4 regions of the Kitasatospora sp. NEAU-69 genome follow, and region 4 is predicted to be linked to each of the others. Evidence: riboswitches for the same ligand, from Rfam matches in the RefSeq annotation. Region 4 holds a riboswitch; each other region holds the start of a gene.
What was found. Region 4 has a riboswitch for cyclic di-AMP ahead of AC060L_RS22410 (transglycosylase family protein). Riboswitches for the same ligand answer to the same signal wherever they lie in the genome.

Region 1: linked by a shared signal. The riboswitch ahead of AC060L_RS33790 (transglycosylase family protein) and the one ahead of AC060L_RS22410 (transglycosylase family protein) in region 4 are both predicted to bind cyclic di-AMP.
Region 2: linked by a shared signal. The riboswitch ahead of AC060L_RS01200 (aggregation-promoting factor C-terminal-like domain-containing protein) and the one ahead of AC060L_RS22410 (transglycosylase family protein) in region 4 are both predicted to bind cyclic di-AMP.
Region 3: linked by a shared signal. The riboswitch ahead of AC060L_RS26240 (transglycosylase family protein) and the one ahead of AC060L_RS22410 (transglycosylase family protein) in region 4 are both predicted to bind cyclic di-AMP.

The regions. Positions count from the first base shown of each region.
Region 1 covers NZ_JBWXUE010000045.1:44,153-49,344, forward strand. The annotation lists gene AC060L_RS33775 (glycoside hydrolase family 13 protein) at 1-484, shown strand, start outside; gene AC060L_RS33780 (LacI family DNA-binding transcriptional regulator) at 510-1,532, shown strand; gene AC060L_RS33785 (hypothetical protein) at 1,884-2,084, opposite strand; gene AC060L_RS33790 (transglycosylase family protein) at 2,241-3,428, opposite strand; cyclic di-AMP (ydaO/yuaA leader) riboswitch at 3,436-3,604, opposite strand; gene AC060L_RS33795 (sirohydrochlorin chelatase family protein) at 4,236-5,192, opposite strand, start outside.
Region 2 covers NZ_JBWXUE010000001.1:283,575-288,766, reverse strand. The annotation lists gene AC060L_RS01205 (serine hydrolase domain-containing protein) at 1-1,029, shown strand, start outside; cyclic di-AMP (ydaO/yuaA leader) riboswitch at 1,366-1,491, shown strand; gene AC060L_RS01200 (aggregation-promoting factor C-terminal-like domain-containing protein) at 1,497-2,321, shown strand; gene AC060L_RS01195 (methylated-DNA--[protein]-cysteine S-methyltransferase) at 2,519-3,034, opposite strand; gene AC060L_RS01190 (GNAT family N-acetyltransferase) at 3,117-3,689, opposite strand; gene AC060L_RS01185 (hypothetical protein) at 3,820-4,581, shown strand; gene AC060L_RS01180 (hypothetical protein) at 4,690-5,058, shown strand; gene AC060L_RS01175 (pyridoxamine 5'-phosphate oxidase family protein) at 5,045-5,192, opposite strand, start outside.
Region 3 covers NZ_JBWXUE010000024.1:126,656-131,847, reverse strand. The annotation lists gene AC060L_RS26250 (FtsB family cell division protein) at 1-361, opposite strand, end outside; gene eno (phosphopyruvate hydratase) at 577-1,863, opposite strand; gene AC060L_RS26240 (transglycosylase family protein) at 2,133-3,053, opposite strand; cyclic di-AMP (ydaO/yuaA leader) riboswitch at 3,059-3,208, opposite strand; gene AC060L_RS26235 (cytochrome P450 family protein) at 3,489-4,736, opposite strand; gene AC060L_RS26230 (SDR family NAD(P)-dependent oxidoreductase) at 4,885-5,192, shown strand, end outside.
Region 4 covers NZ_JBWXUE010000019.1:146,478-151,669, reverse strand. The annotation lists gene AC060L_RS22425 (DUF2254 domain-containing protein) at 53-1,540, shown strand; gene AC060L_RS22420 (hypothetical protein) at 1,553-2,140, opposite strand; gene AC060L_RS22415 (PPOX class F420-dependent oxidoreductase) at 2,335-2,760, opposite strand; cyclic di-AMP (ydaO/yuaA leader) riboswitch at 3,135-3,306, shown strand; gene AC060L_RS22410 (transglycosylase family protein) at 3,311-4,690, shown strand; gene AC060L_RS22405 (YchJ family protein) at 4,774-5,192, shown strand, end outside.

The DNA of each region.
Region 1 (5,192 bases), on a different contig from region 4:
CGACCTGCCCGACGAGGTCCGCCAGGACCCGTCCTTCTTCCGGGCCAGCGGCCAGGACGGTTTCCGGGACGGCTGCCGGGTGCCGATCCCGTGGTCCGGCACCGCGGCGCCGTACGGCTTCGGACCGACCGAGGGCGGCCCGAGCTGGCTGCCGCAGCCGGCCGAGTGGGCCGAGCTGAGCGTCGAGGCGCAGACCGGCGACCCGAACTCCACGCTGGAGCTCTACCGCAGCGCGCTCTCGCTGCGCCGCGCGCACGCCGGGCTCGGTGCCGGCACCGGGGTCCAGTGGCTGCCCGCGCCCGAGGGCGTGCTGGCGCTGCGCCGCGAGGCCGACGGGCAGGCGGTTGTCTGCCTCGCCAACACGACCGGCTCGCCGGTCCGTTACGCCGCCCCGGGCCGGCTGCTGCTCTCCTCCGCCGAGACCGTGGTGGTGGACGGCGAGACGGTGCTGGCACCGGACAGCACCAGTTGGTGGGCGGTCTGAGGTGGGTGCAATAGGCTCTGGCCTCGTGACTACGGCGCGACTCTCGGACATCGCGGCGCAGGCGGGGGTCAGCGAGGCCACCGTCAGCCGCGTCCTCAACGGCAAGGCGGGTGTCTCCGCGACGACCCGCCAGACGGTGCTGGCCGCGCTCGACGTGCTCGGGTACGAGCGGCCGACCAGGTTGCGTCAGCGCAGCGCCGGCCTGATCGGGCTGATCACGCCGGAGCTGAGCAACCCGATCTTCCCCGCGCTGGCCCAGGTGATCGAGCAGGTGCTCAGCCGGCACGGCTACACGCCGGTGCTCTGCACCCAGACGCCGGGCGGGTCGACCGAGGACGAACTGGTCGAGATGCTGGTCGAGCGGGGGGTGGCGGGCATCGTCTTCGTCTCCGGCCTGCACGCCGACTCCACCGCCGACCACGACCGGTACGCCAAGCTGACCGGACGCCAGGTGCCGTTCGTGCTGATCAACGGCTACAGCGAGCGGATCGCCGCGCCGTTCATCTCGCCCGACGACCGGGCGGCGATGTGGATGGCCGTGCAGCACCTGGCCGAGCTCGGCCACGAGCAGATCGGCCTGGCCGTCGGCCAGCGCCGGTACGTGCCGGTGCTGCGCAAGATCGAGGGCTTCACCGCGGCGCTGCAGGCGGTGCTCGGCAAGACGGCCGAGGAGGCCGAGCAGCTGGTGCACCACACGCTGTTCAGCGTCGAGGGCGGCCACTCGGCGGCCGGCGCGCTGCTGGACCGCGGCTGCACGGCGATCGTCTGCGGCAGCGACATGATGGCACTCGGCGCGATCCGCGCGGTGCGCCAGCGCGGGCTGACCGTGCCCGGGGACATCTCGGTGGTCGGCTTCGACGACTCCCCGCTGATCGCCTTCACCGAGCCGCCGCTCACCACGATCCGCCAGCCCGTCGAGGCCATGGCCACCGCCGCCGTGGACGCCCTCCTGGAGGAGGTCGGCGGCGGCGCGGCCCAGCGGGCGGAGTTCATGTTCCAACCGGAACTGGTCATGCGCGGCTCCACCGGAGCCCGCCCCCACCGCTGAACCCCCGCCGGCAGCGCCATCCCCGCCCACCACGCTGACACCGCGCCAGCGTGGTGGCGCTGCGCCGGCCACGCGATCCCGGCCCCACCGCTGACACCGCGCGAGCGCTGGCAATCCCCTCTCCATCCCCACCCCGTAACGCTCGCCCTGCACCCGATGGGCATGCCTGAGCCCCGGCCACCTCTGGTGGCCGGGGCTCAGGCATGCCCATCGGGTTGCCCATCGGGTTGCCCATCGGGTTGCCCATCGGGTTGCCCATCGGGTTGCCCATCGGGGCTCGCGCTCAGCCGGGCAAGCCTGGGCCGGGCCCGGCCCAGGGCTGTCCGGCCCTCAGCCCTCAGCCCTCAGCCCTCAGCCCTCGGCTGCCGGGCGGTCCGTGTGGGGGCGGTCGAGTGCGGTGTGGGCCTCGCCCGTGCGCGCTTCGGTCCGCTGACCGCGGGCCAGGTAGTCGCGGACGATCAGCTCGACCGCGTCCTGCGGGTTCTTGGTGCCGCTGAGCAGCATCGCGTCGATGGCGAGATTGGCATCCAGCGTGACGGTCACCTTGGCCATGCGGGGTCCCCTCCTGATCGGTGGCGGACCCCCAGCATGCCGCACACCGGGAACGCCCGTGGGCCGCTCCCCCAAAGGGAAGCGGCCCACAGGCCCACAGTCGCGCAAGTGCCAAGTGCCAAGTGCCAAGCGCCGAGCGCTACGACCGACCGACGATCAGACCCGGCCGGCGAAGCTCGGGGCGTAGTTCGCGATGGTCTCGTACTTCACGCCCGCGCTCGGGTTGGCGGCCTCGACGAAGCTGCCGTTGCCCACGTAGATCGCGACGTGGTAAACGCCCGCCGTGCTGCCGTCGTTCGACCAGAACAGCAGGTCGCCCGGCTGCAGGCTGTTCATCGACACCGGGGTGGCGGCGGCGGCCTGGTCGGCGGCGACGCGCGGGATGGAGATGCCCGCCGCGGCCATCGCGGCCTGGGTCAGGCCGGAGCAGTCCCAGCCGCCGTTGCCGGTGCCGCCGTAGACGTACGCCTGGCCGACCTTGGACTCGGCGAACGCGACCGCGGTGGCCATCGCGCCGCTCGGCGCGACAGCGGCGGCCGGAGCCGCGGTGGCGGCCGGGGCGCTCGTCGTGGTGGTGGCGGTGGTGGCAGCGGCCGCAGGCGCGTTGCCGCCGCCCTGCTGGCCCGAGGTGCCGAGGTGCAGGCGCTGGCCGGGGTAGATGGAGTCCGGACCGTGGGTCAGCTGCGCCTTGTTGAGGTCGTACAGCTTCTGCCAGCCGCCGTCCACGTGGTGGCTGCTGGCGATGGTGGACAGCCAGTCACCCGCCTTGACGGTGTAGTCCTGGTTGCCCTGCGAGCCGTGGTTCCAGTTGCCCCAGCCGCCCTGGCCGTTCCAGCTGTGGCCGGAGCCACTGCCCTGCGCCGAGTTGCCCTGCGCGGGGGCGCTCGCGGCCGGCGTGCTCGGAGCCGGCGTGCTCGGAGCCGGGGTGCTGGTCGCCGCGGCGCCCGGGTTGATCGCCGGAGCGGCACCGCCCTGGGTCAGGCCGGCCTGCGGGCCGCAGACGGGCCAGGCGCCGGGGCCCTGGTCCGCGAGGACCTTCTCGGCGACCGCGATCTGCTGGTCCTTGGTGGCCTGGTTGGCCTGCGCGGCGTACTGGGTGCCGCCGTACGCGGCCCAGGTGCTCGCGGAGAACTGCAGGCCGCCGTAGTAGCCGTTGCCGGTGTTGATGCTCCAGTCGCCGCTGCTCTCGCACTGGGCGACCTTGTCCCAGGTGGAGACCGTCGCGGCGGACGCCGTGGTGGCGGTGATGCACGGCAGGCTGAGGCCCAGGCCGACCAGGCCGGTGGCCGCGATCAGGCGGCGCGCGTTGCGGGACGGACGGGTCGTGCCGGTAGTGGGCAGCATGAAGACGCGTTCCTCTCCTACGCCTACGAGGTGAGCTGTCGGATTCGGGCTGGAGTTGCCCGGCCGTGCTGAGCACGGCTTCACCCCTAGCCGCAGGCGTCGTGCCGGTCCGAGGACCGACGCCCGCAGCGCTTACCTGTGGTTCCCCCGCTCCTGCCGTGATGCGTCTGTGCGGTGCAAGCGCGACCGGTGGCAGGATTCGGCGTCCGGTTGCTCTTGGTCCGTGTGACCACGAACGGGGAGCACGTTAGACAGAGATAAGTTGAATTCGCAAATGCCTGTGACGGCCATCACATGGCCTTTTCGCCATTGTCAAGATCAATAGCGGAGATCATCTGACAGGCCTTCGGCTGCAAGGACCCTTCGTTGACGATCTTTACCTGGTAAGTAAGCCCTCGCCGACCGGAGTTGGCCTCCCGTCAGACCCGGCGAAACCTGATGCCCCATCCGGGATCAGTGAATTCGATCATGGCTCGCGAGGATGGGGGAGTGTCCATGAATTCGACCGACCAAAGGGTCGGGACCCGGGATCCGACGGTCCGTCCGAAGTGCCAAGACGATGGGGCGAATGTCCGTTTCACTCTGGTTTGGCATTTCTGACGACCCGTTCGCGGGTTTGCCGCACAAACGCACAAGCGTGGATGCACAAGAGCACAAGCAGCGAATGTGCGGCCGCGAAATGCACAAGCGCACAAAGCGCGAACCGGCAAAGCACAAACGCACAAACGCACAAACACGGAAAGGCTCCCCACCCGACTGCGGGTGGGGAGCCTCCCCGGTTGCTGCTGCGGAGCGCCTGAGGCGGTGTTACTCGGCCATCTCGGCTGCTGCGGCCGCTTCAGCGGCCTCGGCGGCGGCCACCGCCTCGGCCTCGATCTGCTCGGCGGTCGGCAGGCCCAGCTCGCCCAGTGCGACGAGGTACGCGGAGGCGATCAGCTGCCCTATGGTCGAGTAGCTGCCGACCGGGTCCGCCGAGGGGCAGCCGGTCTCCTCGGCCGCGGCGGCCAGCAGGGCCGGGTCCACCTCGGGGCCGATCACCAGCGGGGCGAGCGCCGGCCGCTGCGAGCCGGTGGCCCGCAGGTGCTCGACGGCGGCGGCGACCGAACCGGGCACGTCCAGCGCGGCCGGGACCACGGGGACGGCCAGGCGGGCCGCGAGCAGCACGCCGGTGATCCCGGCCGCGGCGGCGGCCTCCTCGCCACCGGCGGTGGTCAGCACCACGCCGTCGGCCGCCGTCGTGATGGCGAACAGCCGGGCGCGGTCGGCGCGGGCCAGACCGGCCTCGGAGAGCCGCACGTGGACGGCCTCGGCGAGCAGCGGGTGCGGACCGAGCGGATCGGTCAGCAGTGCGCCGGTCTCGGCGGCCAGCTGCTGCAGTGCCGTCAGCTGCTGGTGCGGGCCGGGTAGCAGCGGGATCAGCACCGGGGTCGGCAGGCCGGCCCCGACGGCGCCGGCGATCAGCTCGGCCGCGGTCGGCAGCGTGGCGCCGAACGACGGTGCCCCGGCTTCGCCCTCGCCCTCGCCCTGCGGCGCCTCGTCGGTCGCGGCCGACGGCAGCCACCCGGCGGCGAGTTGGATGCCGGGCTGCTCGCCGCGGACCATGGACAGGATCTCGTCGACCAGGGCGACCGTCTCGGGTGAGGCCTCGGCCGGGATGGCGAGCACCAGTGCGGGCGCACCGGCCGGCACCTCGGGCCGCTCGGGCCGACGGTGGCGCCCCCGCGCACGGGAGCCTGGAGTGCGGACGGGCAGTGGTGCGCCCGG
Region 2 (5,192 bases), on a different contig from region 4:
ACCGCCGGCACGCTGCGCCCCGAGCTCTCCGACCTGCTGGAGGAGCAGCCGTTCCGGCACCCGGCCGGCGAGCGCTTCCACTACTCCAACCCCGGCTACGCGCTGCTCGGCGCGCTGGTCGAGCGGCTGCGCGGCGAGCCCTGGACCGAGGTGCTGCGGCGCGAGGTGCTGGAGCCGCTCGGCATGACCCGCACCACGCCGCTGCCGCAGGCCCCGCACGTGGACGGCTTCGCGGTGCACCCCTGGGCCGACGTGATGCTGCCCGAGCCGCTCACCGACACCGGCGCGATGGCGCCGGCCGGTCAGCTCTGGTCGACCGCCGCCGACCTCTGCCGCTGGGCCGCCTTCCTGGCCGGCAGTGCCGACGCGACCGGTGGTGACGGCGGCTCCGGCGAGAAGGTGCTGGCCGCCGAGACGCTCGCCGAGATGCGCCGGCCCGTCGCCGCGCCGGAGGACGCCGACCTGGGCTCCTCGTACGGCCTCGGCGTGCAGCTGATCCGCGACGGCGGCCGGCTGCTGGTCGGCCACGGCGGCTCGATGCCCGGCTTCCTCGCCGGGCTCTGGTTCAGCGAGCAGGACGATGTGGCCGCCATCACCCTCGCCAACACCACCGCCGGCCGGGGCATCGGCGCGGTCGCCAAGGACCTGGTCGCGATCACCGCCGAGTACGAGCCCGCGCTCCCCGCGCCCTGGCGCCCGTTCACCGACGCCGATCCGGAGCTGCTCGCGCTGACCGGTCCCTGGTACTGGGGCCCCTCCGCGCTCGGGCTGCACCTGCGGGCCGGCCGCGCGCTGGAGCTCACCGCGCTCGGCGGCCCGGCCCGCACCTCGCGGTTCGTGCCCGAGCCGGACGGCACCTGGACCGGACTGGACGGCTACTACGCGGGCGAGACGCTGCGCGTGGTGCGCCGCGCCGACGGCACGGTCAGCCACCTGGACCTCGGCAGCTTCGTGCTGACCCGCACTCCGTACGACCCCACCGCGGACGTGCCCGGTGGCGTCGATCCGACGGGCTGGCACGCGGGCTGACGATCGATCGGGCGGCCCGCCCGGCGACGGGCGGGCCCACCGATCACGCGGGTGCGGGTGAGCCGATCACGCGGGCGCGGGCCCACCGATCACGCGGGTGCGGCCGGTCCGATCATGCGGACGCAATCGTTATGGATCACTGTTGTGGATCTTTCGGACATTACGGCCCCGACATGAGACAGCTCACACCGACTTGTGCTAGGACCTTCGTCCCGCTTACGGTCCTACTCGTTCGTCTCCACACGAGACGGACCCCACTCTCCGGAACGCCGAGTCCTGCCGCCGGAACGAGTGGGCACGTGCACCCATCAGCACCACGGCAGGGGCGGGGGAACCACAGGTAAGTCGCCCTACCCGGACCTGTCCGGGCGGGGCTTGGGGTGAAGCCGCGCTCTTTTGCGCGGCCGGGCAACTCCAGCCCGAATCCGACAGCTCACCTCGCAGGCGTGGGAGAGGAAAAGCACTTCATGCTGTCCGTCAACGGTCGCATCAGCCTGCCCACTCGCAGCACCATCAAGCGCATCATCGCGGCCTCCGTGGTCGCCGGTGTCGGTGCCGGCCTTCCGGTGATCGCCGCGACCGGCGCCTCCGCCGCGCCGCTCCACCACTCCTACCCGGCGCACCACGCCGCGAGCCACACCGCCCCGGTCGCGGCTCCCGCTGCCGCCCCGGCCGCCGCCGCGCCGCAGGCCGCCGCCCCGCAGGCTCCGGCCGCCCCGGCCGGCTACACCGTGGTCAGCGGTGACACCCTGTCCAAGATCGCCGACACGCACAACGTGCAGGGCGGCTGGCAGAAGCTCTACAGCATCAACAAGTCCGTGCTCACCAAGGGCCCCGACTCGATCTTCCCGGGCCAGCAGCTGACCCTCGGTGGCGCGGCCCACGCCGCCCAGGCCCCGGCCCAGCAGGCTCCCGCCGCGCCGGCTCCGGCCGCCCCGGCCGCTCCCGCCGCCGCGAGCACCCCGGTCACCACGACCGCGCTCGCCGCCCCGGTCGCGAACACCCCGGCCGGCCTGCAGGCGCTCGCCGCCTCGATCGTCCCGGCCGACCAGCTGGCCTCGTTCGACCAGATCATCACCCACGAGAGCGGCTGGAACGTCACCGCCACCAACCCGAGCTCCGGCGCCTACGGCCTGCCCCAGGCCCTGCCCGGCAACAAGATGGCCTCGGCCGGTTCCGACTGGCAGACCAACCCGGCCACCCAGATCAAGTGGGCGCTGGACTACATGAACACCACCTACGGCAGCCCGAACGCCGCGTGGGTCTTCTGGCAGGCGCACCAGGCGTACTGATCGGGCTACTTCGAGCCGATCAGCTGATCAACCGATCCGCTGATCACTCGATCGCCAGATCAATCGCCTGATCGTCGAGGCTTGTCAGCTGCTTGTCCGACAGCTGACGGGTCGCCCGACGAGCACCACCGAAGGGCCCGGTTCACGTTGCGGTGCGTGAACCGGGCCCTCAGTGCGTCCCGGGGGCCGGTGCGTCGCTAGGCCAGCGTCGCCGGGCGGGCGCCCTCGTGGGCCAGCAGGTACTCCTTGCGCTCCAGCCCGCCCGCGTACCCGGTGAGCGAACCGTTCGCGCCGATCACCCGGTGGCAGGGGCGCAGGATCAGCAGCGGGTTCGCCCCGATCGCGGTGCCGACCGCACGCACCGCCGCGCGCGGCGCGCCGATCTGCTCGGCGAGCTTGCCGTAGCTGGTCGTGCTGCCGTACGGGACGGTGTCGATCGCGTGCCAGACCCGCTCCTGGAACTCGGTGCCGTGGGTGCGGAATTCGACGTCGAAGTCCTTCAGGTCCCCGGCGAAGTAAGCGCGCAGCTGCTCGGTGATCGCGGCGAAGGCGGCCGGCTCGGCCGGCTGCTCCGGGGCGACGGCGGCGCCCTTCTGCCCGGTCATCGACAGCGAACAGAGCGCGAGCCCGCCGGGCGCCGTCGCGGACGGCTCGCCGACCAGCAGCAGCTCGCCGAGCGGGCTGTCGATCGTGGTGTGCACGGTGCTGGTCATCGCCGGGACCTCTTCTCTCATACTGCTCTGCTCGTACTGCTTTGCTCGTGTTGCGGGGCACCCCTACTACTGTGCCGTGTGTCTACCCTGCCGCCTCGCGCGCAGTGGATCCGGCGGATTTCGGACATGACGCTGCGGCGGCGCGCTCCATCCGGATATTGGGCAGCCGATCGCGCCAGAGCAGCCGTTCCCCGGTGGGCCGGAAGCCGTGGTCCGCGTAGAACCGGACGGCGCGCCCGTTGTACTCCGTCACCCAGAGGCGGACCACGCTGTCGCCCGCCCAGTCGAGGAACTCGCTCATCAGACGGCGGCCGAGGCCGTGCCCCTGGGCGGCCGCGAGCAGGTACATCGGGCCGAGCGTGCAGCTGCCGTCCTCGACGCGCCGCCCGTGGACGAGACCGAGCATCCCGGCGCCGTCGCCGCCCGCCCGGACCACCCGGCAGAACGCCTGCTCGGGCCGGCTCAGCGCCTGCTCCACCGCATCACGATGGCCGGCGACACCTGCGGGCGTGCCGAGCTCGGCACGCTGCTCGATGATCCACTGCTCGGTGATCCCCGCCTCGGCGTTCGGGTACGTCTCCAGCCAGCAGGCCAGCAGCAGGGCGCTCAGCGCGGGTGCGTCCGCGAGCGCGGGTCGAGTGATCACGGGATTCATCTGATCATCCTCGCGCGAGCGACCTGTCTTCATCATTTGTTTATCGTTCAATCATGTACCGTCGAATGGGGAGGTTCGAATTCGAAGCAACCGCACCGCACACCGCAACCGTCGAGCAGGAGATCCCCAGATGGCCAGGCAGAGCAACGGCAAGCAGCCGCAGAACCCCGCCGACCGACGCGCCAAGGCGGCCGCCGCCCGGCAGGCACAGCTGCGCGACGAGCGCCGGCAGCGGCTGCTGATCCGCTCGGCGATCGGCCTCACGGGCCTGATCCTGGTCGGCGGCGTGGTGGCCGCCGTGGCCACCACGGGCGGCGGCAGCGGCTCGAAGGCCGGCAGCACCACCACCTCGGCTTCGGCGAGCGCGTCGATCCCCGCCCAGCCGCGCACCACGGCCGACGGCCGCACCGGCACCCCGCCATGGGACACCCCGGCCGACCCTGCGGCCGCCGTCGCCGCCGCCGGGCTGCCGATGCTCTCGGCTGAGGGCACGGTCGAGCACATCCACGCCCACCTGGACGTCTACGCCGACGGCAAGCCGGTCACCGTCCCCGCCCTGATCGGCATCGACGAGAGCGCGCAGCAGATCAGCCCGCTGCACACCCACGACACCTCGGGGATCATCCACATCGAGTCACCGGTCAAGGCCGACTTCACGCTCGGCCAGTTCTTGACCGAGTGGCAGGTCTCGGTCGGCGCCGACCACCTCGGCGGCCTGCACACCGACGCCACCCACACACTGACCGCGTACGTGAACGGCAAGCCGGTCACCGGCGACCCGGCCGCGATCGTGCTGGGCGCGCACGACGAGATCGCCCTGGTCTACGGCACGGCGAGCGAGAACGCACAGGTCAGCGTCGCGAGCTCGTACAACTGGCCGGCCGGGCTCTGACCGCCGCACGGTGACGAGACGCGTCTTGACGGCCGGTCAAACCTGCGGTCCAGCAGGGCTTGAGCGAAGGTTCAGGGATTGTCAGTGCGGCGGCCTAGGGTGACCAATGTGTTCACCGCTACCGCTCCTGTCCCCGTTCCCGCCCGCGCCCGTGCCGCGGCTTCCGCGCTCGCCGTCCCCGCCGATCTGATCGCGCTGCAGCGGGCGGTGCTCGCCGCCGACCGCGCGGTCGGCGACTACGCGCTGGCCGTCCGGGACCGGCGGCAGGCTGCCTTTCCCGAGCCCGGGCAGGCCGTGCAGCGCTGCACCTGGGAGGCCGGGGAGCAGGCGGAGTTCGACCGGCGCTGGGCGGCGTACGTCCGGGCGGGCGCGGCGGTGCGGTCGCACCCGGTGCTGGTCCGGGCGCGGGTACTGGGCGCCGAGGCGTCCGTGCTCGGCGCGGTGCGGACGGCGGCGGCCGCCTTCACGCAGGGGTAGTGGGAGCAGCCGGGGCGGCGGGTGAGGTGCCGCGCCCGAGTGTGCGGGTGACGGTGATCTCGATGACCACCCGCTCCGGGTTGGGCCGCGGCGCGCGGTACCGCCGTGTGTACCGCTGCTCGGCGTCGGCCACC
Region 3 (5,192 bases), on a different contig from region 4:
CCTTGGCCGCGGACTGCGAGGACTTGGTGGGTCGGGGCTGCGCGGCACCGGCCGACGGGGTGGGGTCGACCGCTACGAACGGGGTCTCGCCGGGCATCGCGTAGTGCAGGCGCTCGCGGGCCTGCGCCTTGACGTACTCCGGGTCCTGCCAGCGGGCCCGCTCCTTGCGCAGCTCCTCGACCTGCACCCGGGCCTGCTCGGCCTTGACCCGCTGGGCGTTGATCTGGTCGCGCTGGTTGATGAACTGACGGGTCGGATAGGCCAGGATCGCCACCAGCGAGCAGAGGACCAGGACGAGCACGGCGGCCCGGCTGGTGAACCGCGGCCGGACCGCGAAGCCCGGCATCTTCCAGCCTGCCATCTCTCGACCCCTCCCACATCGCGCCGGTGCCCCGGCGTCCACCCTACGGGGCGAACGGCGGGGCACCCTTTATTTCAGGCTCGGTTCGCCTCCGGGCGCTTGGACCCGGTGCTGACGGTCGGCGGGCACTGCGCTCCCTCGTACCTCGGTCGCTTGGCCCTTCTCCCTTTCAGCACCGGCGCGCCCTTCGGCTCACTCGCGTGGCCGGGGCTAGGTCAGCCCTCGAAACGGAAGCGCGGGAAGGCGGCGCGGCCCGCGTACTCGGCGGCGTCGTCGAGGATCTCCTCGATGCGCAGCAGCTGGTTGTACTTGGCGGTGCGGTCCGAGCGGGCCGGGGCACCGGCCTTGATCTGACCGCAGTTGGTGGCGACCGCGAGGTCGGCGATGGTGACGTCCTCGGTCTCGCCGGAGCGGTGCGACATCATGCAGCGGTAGCCGTTGCGCTGGGCCAGCTCGACGGCGTCCAGGGTCTCGGTCAGCGAGCCGATCTGGTTCACCTTCACCAGCAGCGCGTTGGCGGTGCCGGTCTCGATGCCCTTGCGCAGGCGCTCCGGGTTGGTCACGAACAGGTCGTCACCGACGATCTGGACCTTGTCACCGAGCTTGTCGGTCATGGTCTTCCAGCCGTCCCAGTCCGACTCGTCCAGCGGGTCCTCGATCGAGACCAGCGGGTAGTTGGCGACCAGGTCGGAGTAGTAGTCGATCAGCTCGCCGGCCGAGAGCGGCTTGCCCTCGAACTGGTAGGCGCCGTCCTTGTAGAACTCGGAGGAGGCGACGTCCAGCGCGAGCGCGATGTCCTTGCCGGGCACGTAGCCGGCCAGCTTGATCGCCTCGGTGATCAGGTCCAGCGCCTCGCGGTTGGAGTCGAGGTTCGGCGCGAAGCCGCCCTCGTCGCCCAGACCGGTGGAGAGGCCGCGCTCCTTCAGCACGCCCTTGAGCGTGTGGTAGACCTCGGCACCCCAGCGCAGCGCCTCGGAGAAGGACTCCGCGCCGATCGGGGCGATCATGAACTCCTGGATGTCAACGTTGGAGTCCGCGTGCGAACCGCCGTTGAGGATGTTCATCATCGGAACGGGCAGCACGTGCGCGTTCGGGCCACCGAGGTAGCGGAACAGCGGCAGGTCGCTGGCCTCGGAGGCGGCGTGCGCGACGGCCAGCGAGACGCCGAGGATCGCGTTGGCGCCCAGCGAGGACTTGTCCGGGGTGGCGTCCAGGTCGAGCATCGCCTGGTCGATCAGCCGCTGCTCGGTCGCGTCGTAGCCGACCAGCTCCGGGCCGATCTGCTCGATCACGGCGAGGACGGCCTTCTCGACGCCCTTGCCGCCGTAGCGGTTCTTGTCACCGTCGCGCAGCTCCAGCGCCTCGAAGGCACCGGTGGAGGCACCGGACGGCACGGCGGCACGGCCGGTGCTGCCGTCGTCGAGGCCGACCTCGACCTCGACCGTGGGGTTGCCGCGGGAGTCGAGGATCTCGCGGGCGACGACGACATCAATGGACGGCACGAGGCATCTCCTATGCGGAAGCGGTCCTTGTGGACAGCGGTCCTGGGACGAGGAACGGAGTCGTTACGACCAGAGCCTAACCGCACCGGCCGGTCGGACCACTCGGGCCCGGCTGCCGTCTCACCGTGTGGCTCGACTACCTGCCGGTAGTTCACCTGAATGCCCGTGCGGGGCCACCTGGGGCGACCCCGCACGAACTGGCTTTCCGGGCGCGCCCGGTGGACCCGGCCCGACGACCCGACGGCCCGGCAGAGCGCGCTGCCACGGCGTCAGCCGAGGTGCAGCACCTGGCCCGGGACGATCAGGTTCGGGTCGCCGCCGACGGTCGAGTGGTTGGCCTGGTACAGCTCCTGCCAGCCGCCGGTGAAGTGCTGGGACTGGGCGATGTGCGAGAGCGTGTCGCCGGCCTGGACGGTGTAGTCGTGGCCGGTGGCGCTCGGCGCGGCGGCGGGCGCCTGGGGCTGCTGCGCCGGGGCCTGCTGGACCGGGTGCGCCGGAGCCTGCTGGACCGGAGCGGCCGCAGGGGCCTGCGCCGGGGCGGCGGCGAACTGGTTGTACACGCTCTGGTGGCTGGTCCAGTACCAGCCACCGTCCTTCTGGTACCAGAAGACCTTGCTGTCGCCGTCCCAGCCGGCCTTGCCGGGGAAGCTCGGCGCAGCGGACTGCGGGGCGGCGGGCTGCGTCTGCGGCTGCGTCCGCTGCGACTGGACGGTCGGCTGCGTGGACGGCTGCGCCGGGGCCTGCGGCTGACTCCTGGTCTGGGCCTGCGGCTGGGCGGCCGGCGTGCTGGTGTCGATGGCCGGGGCACCGCCGCCGCGGGTCAGGCCCGCCTCGCCCGAGCAGACCGGCCAGGCGCCCGGGCCCTGATCGGCCAGCACCTTCTCGGCGACGGAGATCTGCTGCGCCCGGGTGGCCTGGTTGGCCTGCGGGGCGTACTGGGTGCCGCCGTACGCAGCCCAGGTCGAGGAGGTGAACTGCAGCCCGCCGTAGAACCCGTTGCCGGTGTTGATGCTCCAGTTGCCGGTGCTCTCGCAGTCGGCGACCTTGTCCCAGGTCGAGGCGGGGGCGGCGTGCGCGCCGGTGGCGGTGAGCAGCGGCAGGGCCAGGCCCACTCCGGCCACGCCGGCGACGGCGATGGCCTTCTCGGCCTGGGTGCGACGACGGTGACGACCGTTACCGGTGAACAGCATGAAGGTGTCCCTCTCCGCACGCCTGCGAGGTGAGCTGTCGGGTTCGGACCGGGAGGTGGCCCGGCCGCCGGAGGGCGGCTTCACCCCTAGCCGTGGGGAACGGCAGAAAATCCTGGGTCCCCCGCCCCTGCCCAAGGGTTGGTCGGTGTCCCGACGACGCGGAGGGCAGGACTCGGCGTACCGCGCGCGGGGTTCGCAGCTGCGAACTCCAGGGAGGGTAGGCAGATTGCCTGACCAATCACAAGCTCATATCGCATACATCACACGAGAATTACAGACGGTCGTGGATCGCCTACCAACAGATCAGGTTTGTCCGGGTTGATGCCCATTCAAACCGCCCTCACCTGCGGTGATTCGACACGCCGTCGGATGGTCGAACGGTGATCCGGAATCAGTTCCTCCGCGGTTTCCGCCACGCAATGTGCGGACGCTTCGTCAGCCCTCCGGCGTGAAGCCGACCGGGAGTTCCCGCAGGCCACGCATGATCAGACCGCCGCGCCAGCGCAAGTCGGCGGGCTCGGCCGCCAGCTGGAGATCCGGCAGCCGGGTCAGCAGGGTGGCGATCGCGCGCTGGCCCTCCAACCTGGCCAGCGGGGCGCCGATGCAGTAGTGGATGCCGTGCCCGAAGCCGAGGTGCGGGTTGTCCTGCCGGGCCAGGTCGAGGGTGTTCTCCGCGGCGAACCGGTCCGGGTCGCGGTCGGCCGCCGCGAGCACCACCAACACCGGGTCGCCGACCGGGATCCGGACGCCGCCGATGGACAGCGGCGCGGTCGCGAACCGCCAGGTGGCGAGCTCCACCGGACCGTCGTAGCGCAGCAGTTCCTCCACCCCGGTGGCCAACAGGCCGCTCTCGCCGCGGCGCAGCGAGTCCTGGAGCAGCTCACGCTGGCCGGGGTTGCGCAGCAGCGCGTACATGCCGTTGCCGATCAGGTTGACCGTGGTCTCGAAACCCGCGAAGAGAAGGATGAACGCCATCGCGGCGGCCTCGTTCTCGCTGAGGTGCTCGCCGTGGTCGCTGGCCCGGATCAGACCCGAGATCAGGTCGTCGCCCGGATCGGCCCGCTTGCGGTGGATCAGCTCCGCGAGGTACGTCCGCATCCGCTTGACCGCGCGGGCCACACCGCCGCGCGGGCCCCCGCCGTGTCGGATCATCATCCCGGCCCAGTCCCGGAAGTCGTCCTGGTCCTCCGGTGGCACGCCGAGCAGGTCACAGATCGCGTAGATCGGCAGCGGGAACGCGAACTCGTGGATCAGGTCGGCCGTGCCGCGCGCCGCGAAGGAGTCGATCAGCCGGTCGGTGAGCTGCTGCACCCGGGGCTCGAACTCGGCGACCCGGCGCGGCGTGAACGCCTTGGAGACCAGCCGGCGCAGCCGGGTATGGTCCGGCGGGTCGATGTTCAGCAGGTGCGTCATCAGGTCCGCCTGCCGCTCCCCCGGGATGCCGACCCGCCCGGTGCGGTGCGCCTGCTCGCTGTGGTGCGCCGGGTTCTTGGAGAGCCGGCTGTCGGCGAGCGCCTGCCGGGCGTCGGCGTAGCGGGTCACCAGCCACGCCTCGACGCCGCTCGGCAGGGTCGTCCGGTGCACGGGGGCGTACTCGCGCAGCCAGGCGTACGCCGGGTAGGGGTCGGCTGCGAAGTCCCAGGTGAACAGGGGCGGCATGGGGGTATCGGGCTGGTCCGGCATGGCTCGACGTTATCCCCTGCGAGGAGGAGTGAGTCTGGTCACCTGGCGGGTAATCCCTGTTGCGGAGGGTCAGGAGGCGCCTACGATCCTCCGATACGCCAAAGGCGGGCGGGACAGTGCGGTGTCGCCCCCAAGGGAGGAGCAGGCCATGCGAGTAGCCGGGGCAGTGGTGGTCATCGCGGTACTCAGCGGCGGCGACGGGGCCGGACCGGCCCACCGGTTCGCCGCCGCGGGAGCCGCGGGTCTGCTGATCGCCGACCCGCACCCGGGGGCCGCCGAGGACCTGGCCGCCGAGCTGGACAAGCCCGGCTGCCCGGTGATCGGCGTCAGCTCCGACATCCACCTCCCCAGCGACATCGCCGCCCTGGTCTCCACCGCCGAGAAGCACCTCGGCGCGATCGACCTGTTCTGCGTGGCCGGCCCGGACGGCGAGCGCATCGTGGCGCTGGCCGAGCT
Region 4 (5,192 bases):
CTGGTCGGCATCGAGTGCAGCGTCGACCATGCCCACGTGCCCTGGAGGCCCGATGCCCCCCGCCACCACCCGCGGTGCCACCACCCGCAACGCCACGTCCAGCAGCCCGGGTCCGACCGGAGAGACCGGCAGCACCGCCAACCCCGCCGCACACAAGGCCCGTTCGGCCACCGGCCCCCGGCCGCCCGGCGGCGCTGCCTGGCGGCGCGAGGCACTGCGCACCAACCTCTGGCTGGTCCCGGCCGCCGAGGCGGTGGCCGCCGTCGCGCTGTTCGGGCTGACCATCGCGGTGGACCGGGCCGCGTACGACGGCAGGATCAGGCTCTCCGACTGGCTGCTGAGCGGGACGGCCGATGCGGCGCGGCAGATCCTGACCACGGTCGCCGCCGCGATCATCACGGTCGTGGGACTCGTCTTCTCGATCACCATCGTCGTACTGACCCTCGCCTCAACCCAGTTCGGCCCCCGCATGCTGCGCAACGTGATCCGCGATCGCGGCACCCAGCTGACGCTCGGCACCTTCGTCGCGAGCTTCCTCTACACCGTCCTGGTGCTGGTCGCGGTGAGTCCCGGTGGGCACGGGGACTTCGTCCCGCACCTGTCGATCACCATCACGCTCGGGCTGACCGCGGTCGACCTCGCCGTCCTGGTCTACTTCATCCACCACATCGCCACGCTGATCCAACTCCCCCAGGTGGTGGCCTCGGTGGCGACCGATCTGGCCGGCGCGATCGAGCAGCAGGGCGGCGGCGACAGCGGTCCGCCACCGGGATACGACTGCGGGCCGGACGCCGCCGAACTGCTGCGGCTGATCGACCGGACCGGCGCGGTGATCCCCACGCCCGAGAGCGGATACCTCCAGTACCTCAAGCACGAGCAGCTGATAGCGCTCGCGGCCGAGGCCGACGCGGTGCTCCATCTCCCCTACCGGCCGGGGCACTTCCTGGTCCGCGGCCGGCCGCTGGCGGTGGTCTGGCCGGCCTCCGCGGCGCCCGCGCTGACCGGCCGGCTGGCCCGGCTGCAGGTCACCGGCCCGTACCGGACGCTCACCCAGGACGTCTCCTTCGGCGTCGACCAGCTGGTGGAGATCGCCATCCGGGCGCTCTCCCCCGCCGTCAACGACACCTTCACGGCGCTGACGTGCATCGACTGGCTGAGCGACTGCCTGTGCCGGATCACGCACGGCTGGCACCCGCGCCGGGTGCACCGCGACCGGGCCGGCCGGATCCGGGTGATCGCCGCGCAGCCCGCCTACGACCGGCTGGTGCAGCGGGCTTTCGAGAAGATCCGGCAGTCCTCGGCCGGCATGCCGGCCGTGATGATCCGCCAACTGGAGTCGCTCTGCCGGGTCCTGGAACAGACCGAGCACCCGGGGCGCCGCCAGGTGCTGCTGGACCAGGGGGCGATGATCTGGCGCGGCTGCGAGGAGTCGGTCTCGGAGCCGGCCGACCGGCGGGACGTCCAGGCGCGGTACGCCGCGCTGCTGGACCTCGGTGAGTCGCTCGACACGTCACTCGCCGAGTCGCTCGACGGGCCGTGACGCCGCGCCCGTTCAGGCCGTGCTGTACCAGTCCCAGTCGAGCCCCAGATCCGGCACCTGGCCCTCGCGCGAGGCGATGGTGATCAGCGGGCGGTCCTTCCACACCTGCGGATCGTTCTCGCGCCGGCAGAGCAGCACCCGGGCGTGGTCGGTGTTCGAGACCAGGACCAGCACCGCCTCCTTGCGCAGCGCCTCGAACACCGCCGGGTCCGGATCGGCGAGCGCCGCACGCAGCCGGGCCCGGTCGTCGAGGCGCAACCGGCCGCGGTCGCCGTAACCGAGCGGGCGGGTCTCGGCGGTGGCTCTGGCCTCGCCCCGGGAGAGCGTCATCATCGCCAGCAGGGTCGGGATCCGGCCCGGGTCGGTGACCCCCTCGCCCTGCGCGGCCCGGTAGACGGCGAGGCCGACCAGGGCGCGAACGGCGTCCAGATCGGCCCCGGCGACCCGGGGATCGTGGGAGGCGGACCAGAGCGTCAGCCCGAGCGCCCAGTGCATGGAGACGTCCAACGCGGCGGCGTTTCCCATCAGCGCGGCGTCGACCTCCCACCACCAGCGCGGATCGCCCTGCGACGCCTCGACCTCCGGTTCCAGTTCGTGCACAGCACACCTCACTCCTGGTGTGCGCACCGCGGTTCCTGTCGTGAGCTGTCGTGGTGCGCAACCCCTATCGTGCTGCGCCGCGCCGTGCGGTGTCCGGCAATCCGGCAAACCCACGATTGCGGGCTGCCGGAAGGGCGTTGACCGGTTTCTCAGGTCAGGCTCAGGACGAGCGCGGCATCAGGCTCGGCTCCGCCTCAGCCGGTCTGACCGTAGAGGCGCTCGACGTGCAGCTTCACGAGCAGCCGGCGGTCACGGACCATCACCGAGCGGAACTCGTCCCAGTTTGGGTGCTCGCCGCGGGCCGCGCGGTAGTGGTCGACGAGCTCCTCGACGGCCGCGTCGTCCGGCGCGGCGGCGACCGCCGTGAGTTCGACGGTGCCCTCGGCCACCGCCCAGGTCCAGAAGTCCTCACTCGTCACGTGCAGGCTCGCGCGCGGGTCGCGGGCGAGGTTCCTGGCCTTCGCGCGGTCGGCGGTGGTGGAGACCCGGATCAGGTCGCGCGCCGGGTCGTAGTGGTAGTTCACGTTGGACAGCTGCGGCCGTCCGTCGTGCTTCAGGGTGGCCAGCACCCCGGCGTTGCGGGCAGCGATGAGATCACGGATCGCGGCGTCGTCCGCCATGGTCCCCTCCAGGTCATGGATGGATCTGTCTGGTCTGTCACCGAACTGCTGTGCGCCTTGAACTGCTGCGCGCCTTGCTCTGTTCCCCCGCTCTGTCGCCACAGTAGCGGGCGGGGCGGGGATCGGCGGGCGGGATCGGGCCGGACGGAACGCGTCTCCCGTGGCCGGTGGCAACCATGCCGACCGGAGGCGGCGGCCGGGACTGGAGACGCCTCCCGCGATCGGAGGTGTCTGCACGGAGGACCGCTGCGCTGCCGTGATTCGCATGTGATGTCGGCGATGCGGGGTTGTTATCAGTGTGATGATCCGTCTAGTCTCCGTGCAGCTCGCTTGTAGCGGGCGCCCGAGCGCGGTACGCCGAATCCTGCCCACCGCGTCTTACGGGACCTCGACCACGACCTCGGGGCAGGAGCGGGGGACCCAGGTTCAGTGCCGACTCCCCTCGGCTAGGGGTGAAGCCGCCCAGCGGAGCGATCCGCGACGGCGGCCGGGCCACCTCCCGGTCCGAACCCGACAGCTCACCTCGAAGGCGTGCGGAGAGGTACGTTCCATGGTCTTTTCCGGTTCCGGCCGCCACCGTCGCCCGTCCCAGGCCGACCGCGCCGTCGCCGCCGCGGGCGTGGCGAGCGTCGGCCTCGCCCTGCCGCTGCTGACCGCCGCGAGCGCACACGCCGCCACGCCCACCACCTGGGACGCGGTCGCGCAGTGCGAGACCGGGGGCAACTGGAGCGCCAACGCGGGCGACGGGTTCTACGGCGGCCTGCGGATCACCCAGCGCACCTGGGACGCGAACGGCGGCGACCAGTACGCCTCCGACGCCGACCACGCGAGCCGGGGCCAGCAGATCACGGTCGCCGAGCGGATCCTGGCCGCCGAGGGGCCGAATGCCTGGGGCAGCTGCGCGACGACGGCGGGGCTGGGCCAGACCGGACCGACGACGCCGTCCCCCGCACCGAGCACTCCCACGCCGGGTACGTCCGCGCCGAGCACCCCCGCGCAGACCCCGCCGACTCAGAGCACTCCGACTCAGAGCGCCCCGACCCAGGGTGCTCCCACCCAGAGCGTCCCGACCCAGAGCAGTGCGGCCCCGAGCGCTCCCACCCAGAGCACGGCCGCGCCGAGCACTCCCACCCAGACGCTGACGAACCAGCCGCAGCAGCCCCAGAGCCAGCCGACGACGCCGCCGGCCACCGCGCCCGGCATCACCACGCCGGCTCAGCCGGCCGCCCCGGCCACGACGCCCACCCAGGCGACCACCCCGGCGGCCCCGGGCCTCCAGCCCCCCAGCGCCGCCACCACCACGCCGGCCAACACCACCACGCCGGGTACCCCCGGCACCCCCTCCGCCGGGCCGAGCACCCCCACCGCCGCACCGACGACGCCCCCGGCCACCACCACGCCGGGTACCCCCGGCACCCCCTCCGCCGGGCCGAGCACCCCCACCGCCGCACCGACGACGCCCCCGGCCACCACCACACCGGCCACGCCCAGCACCACCACGCCGGCGGCGCCCACGACCACCCCCGGCACGAGCGCCGTCCCCACCGCGCCGTCCGCCCCGGCCCCGACGCCCAGCGCGCCGACCACCTCACCGGTCCTCTCGCCGAGCATCATGCTCAACGCGTTCAGCGTGTTCGGTCCGGCGACTACCCCCGCGCCCGCCCCGGCGGTGCCGAGCTACCCGGACGCACCCGTCCCCGCGCCGACCACCGCACCGACCGCACCCGCGGCACCGGCACCGGCACCCGCGACCCCAGCGCCCGCGGCCGGTACGCCCGGCGCCTACACCGTCCAGTCCGGCGACAACCTGTACGACATCGCCAGCGCCCACCACGTCGGCAGCTGGCAGCAGCTGTACCAGGACAACCTCGGCACCGTCGGCCAGAACCCCGACCTGATCCTCCCCGGCCAGCAGCTGCACCTCTCCTGACACCGGGCCACACGCGTCGAGGTCGGTCCTTGCCAGGGCCGGCCTCGACGCCAGCGCATCGGACGATCCGTCACAATGGCCCCATGTCCCGACGCACCAACCGCTCGCCCCGGCCCCGCCCCACCACTTCAGGCTCCGGCCCCGGCCTCGTGCCGACCGCCGCCTGCCCGTGCGGCCTGCCCGCGAACTACGGCGACTGCTGCGGCCGGCTGCACCGCGGCGAGGCTCAGGCAGCGACGCCCGAGCAGCTGATGCGCTCGCGGTTCAGCGCCTTCGCCGTCCAGGACGCGCCCTACCTGCTGCGCAGCTGGCACCCGGACACCCGCCCGCCTGCCATCGACTTCTCGCCCGAGCTGCGCTGGGTGCGCCTGGAGATCCTCGGCAGCACCGACGGCGGCCCGTTCCACACCGAGGGCACGGTCGAGTTCCGCGCGCACTACCGCGAGCACGGCGAGCCCGGCGCGTTGCACGAGAACAGCCGCTTCCTGCGCCACGAGGGCGC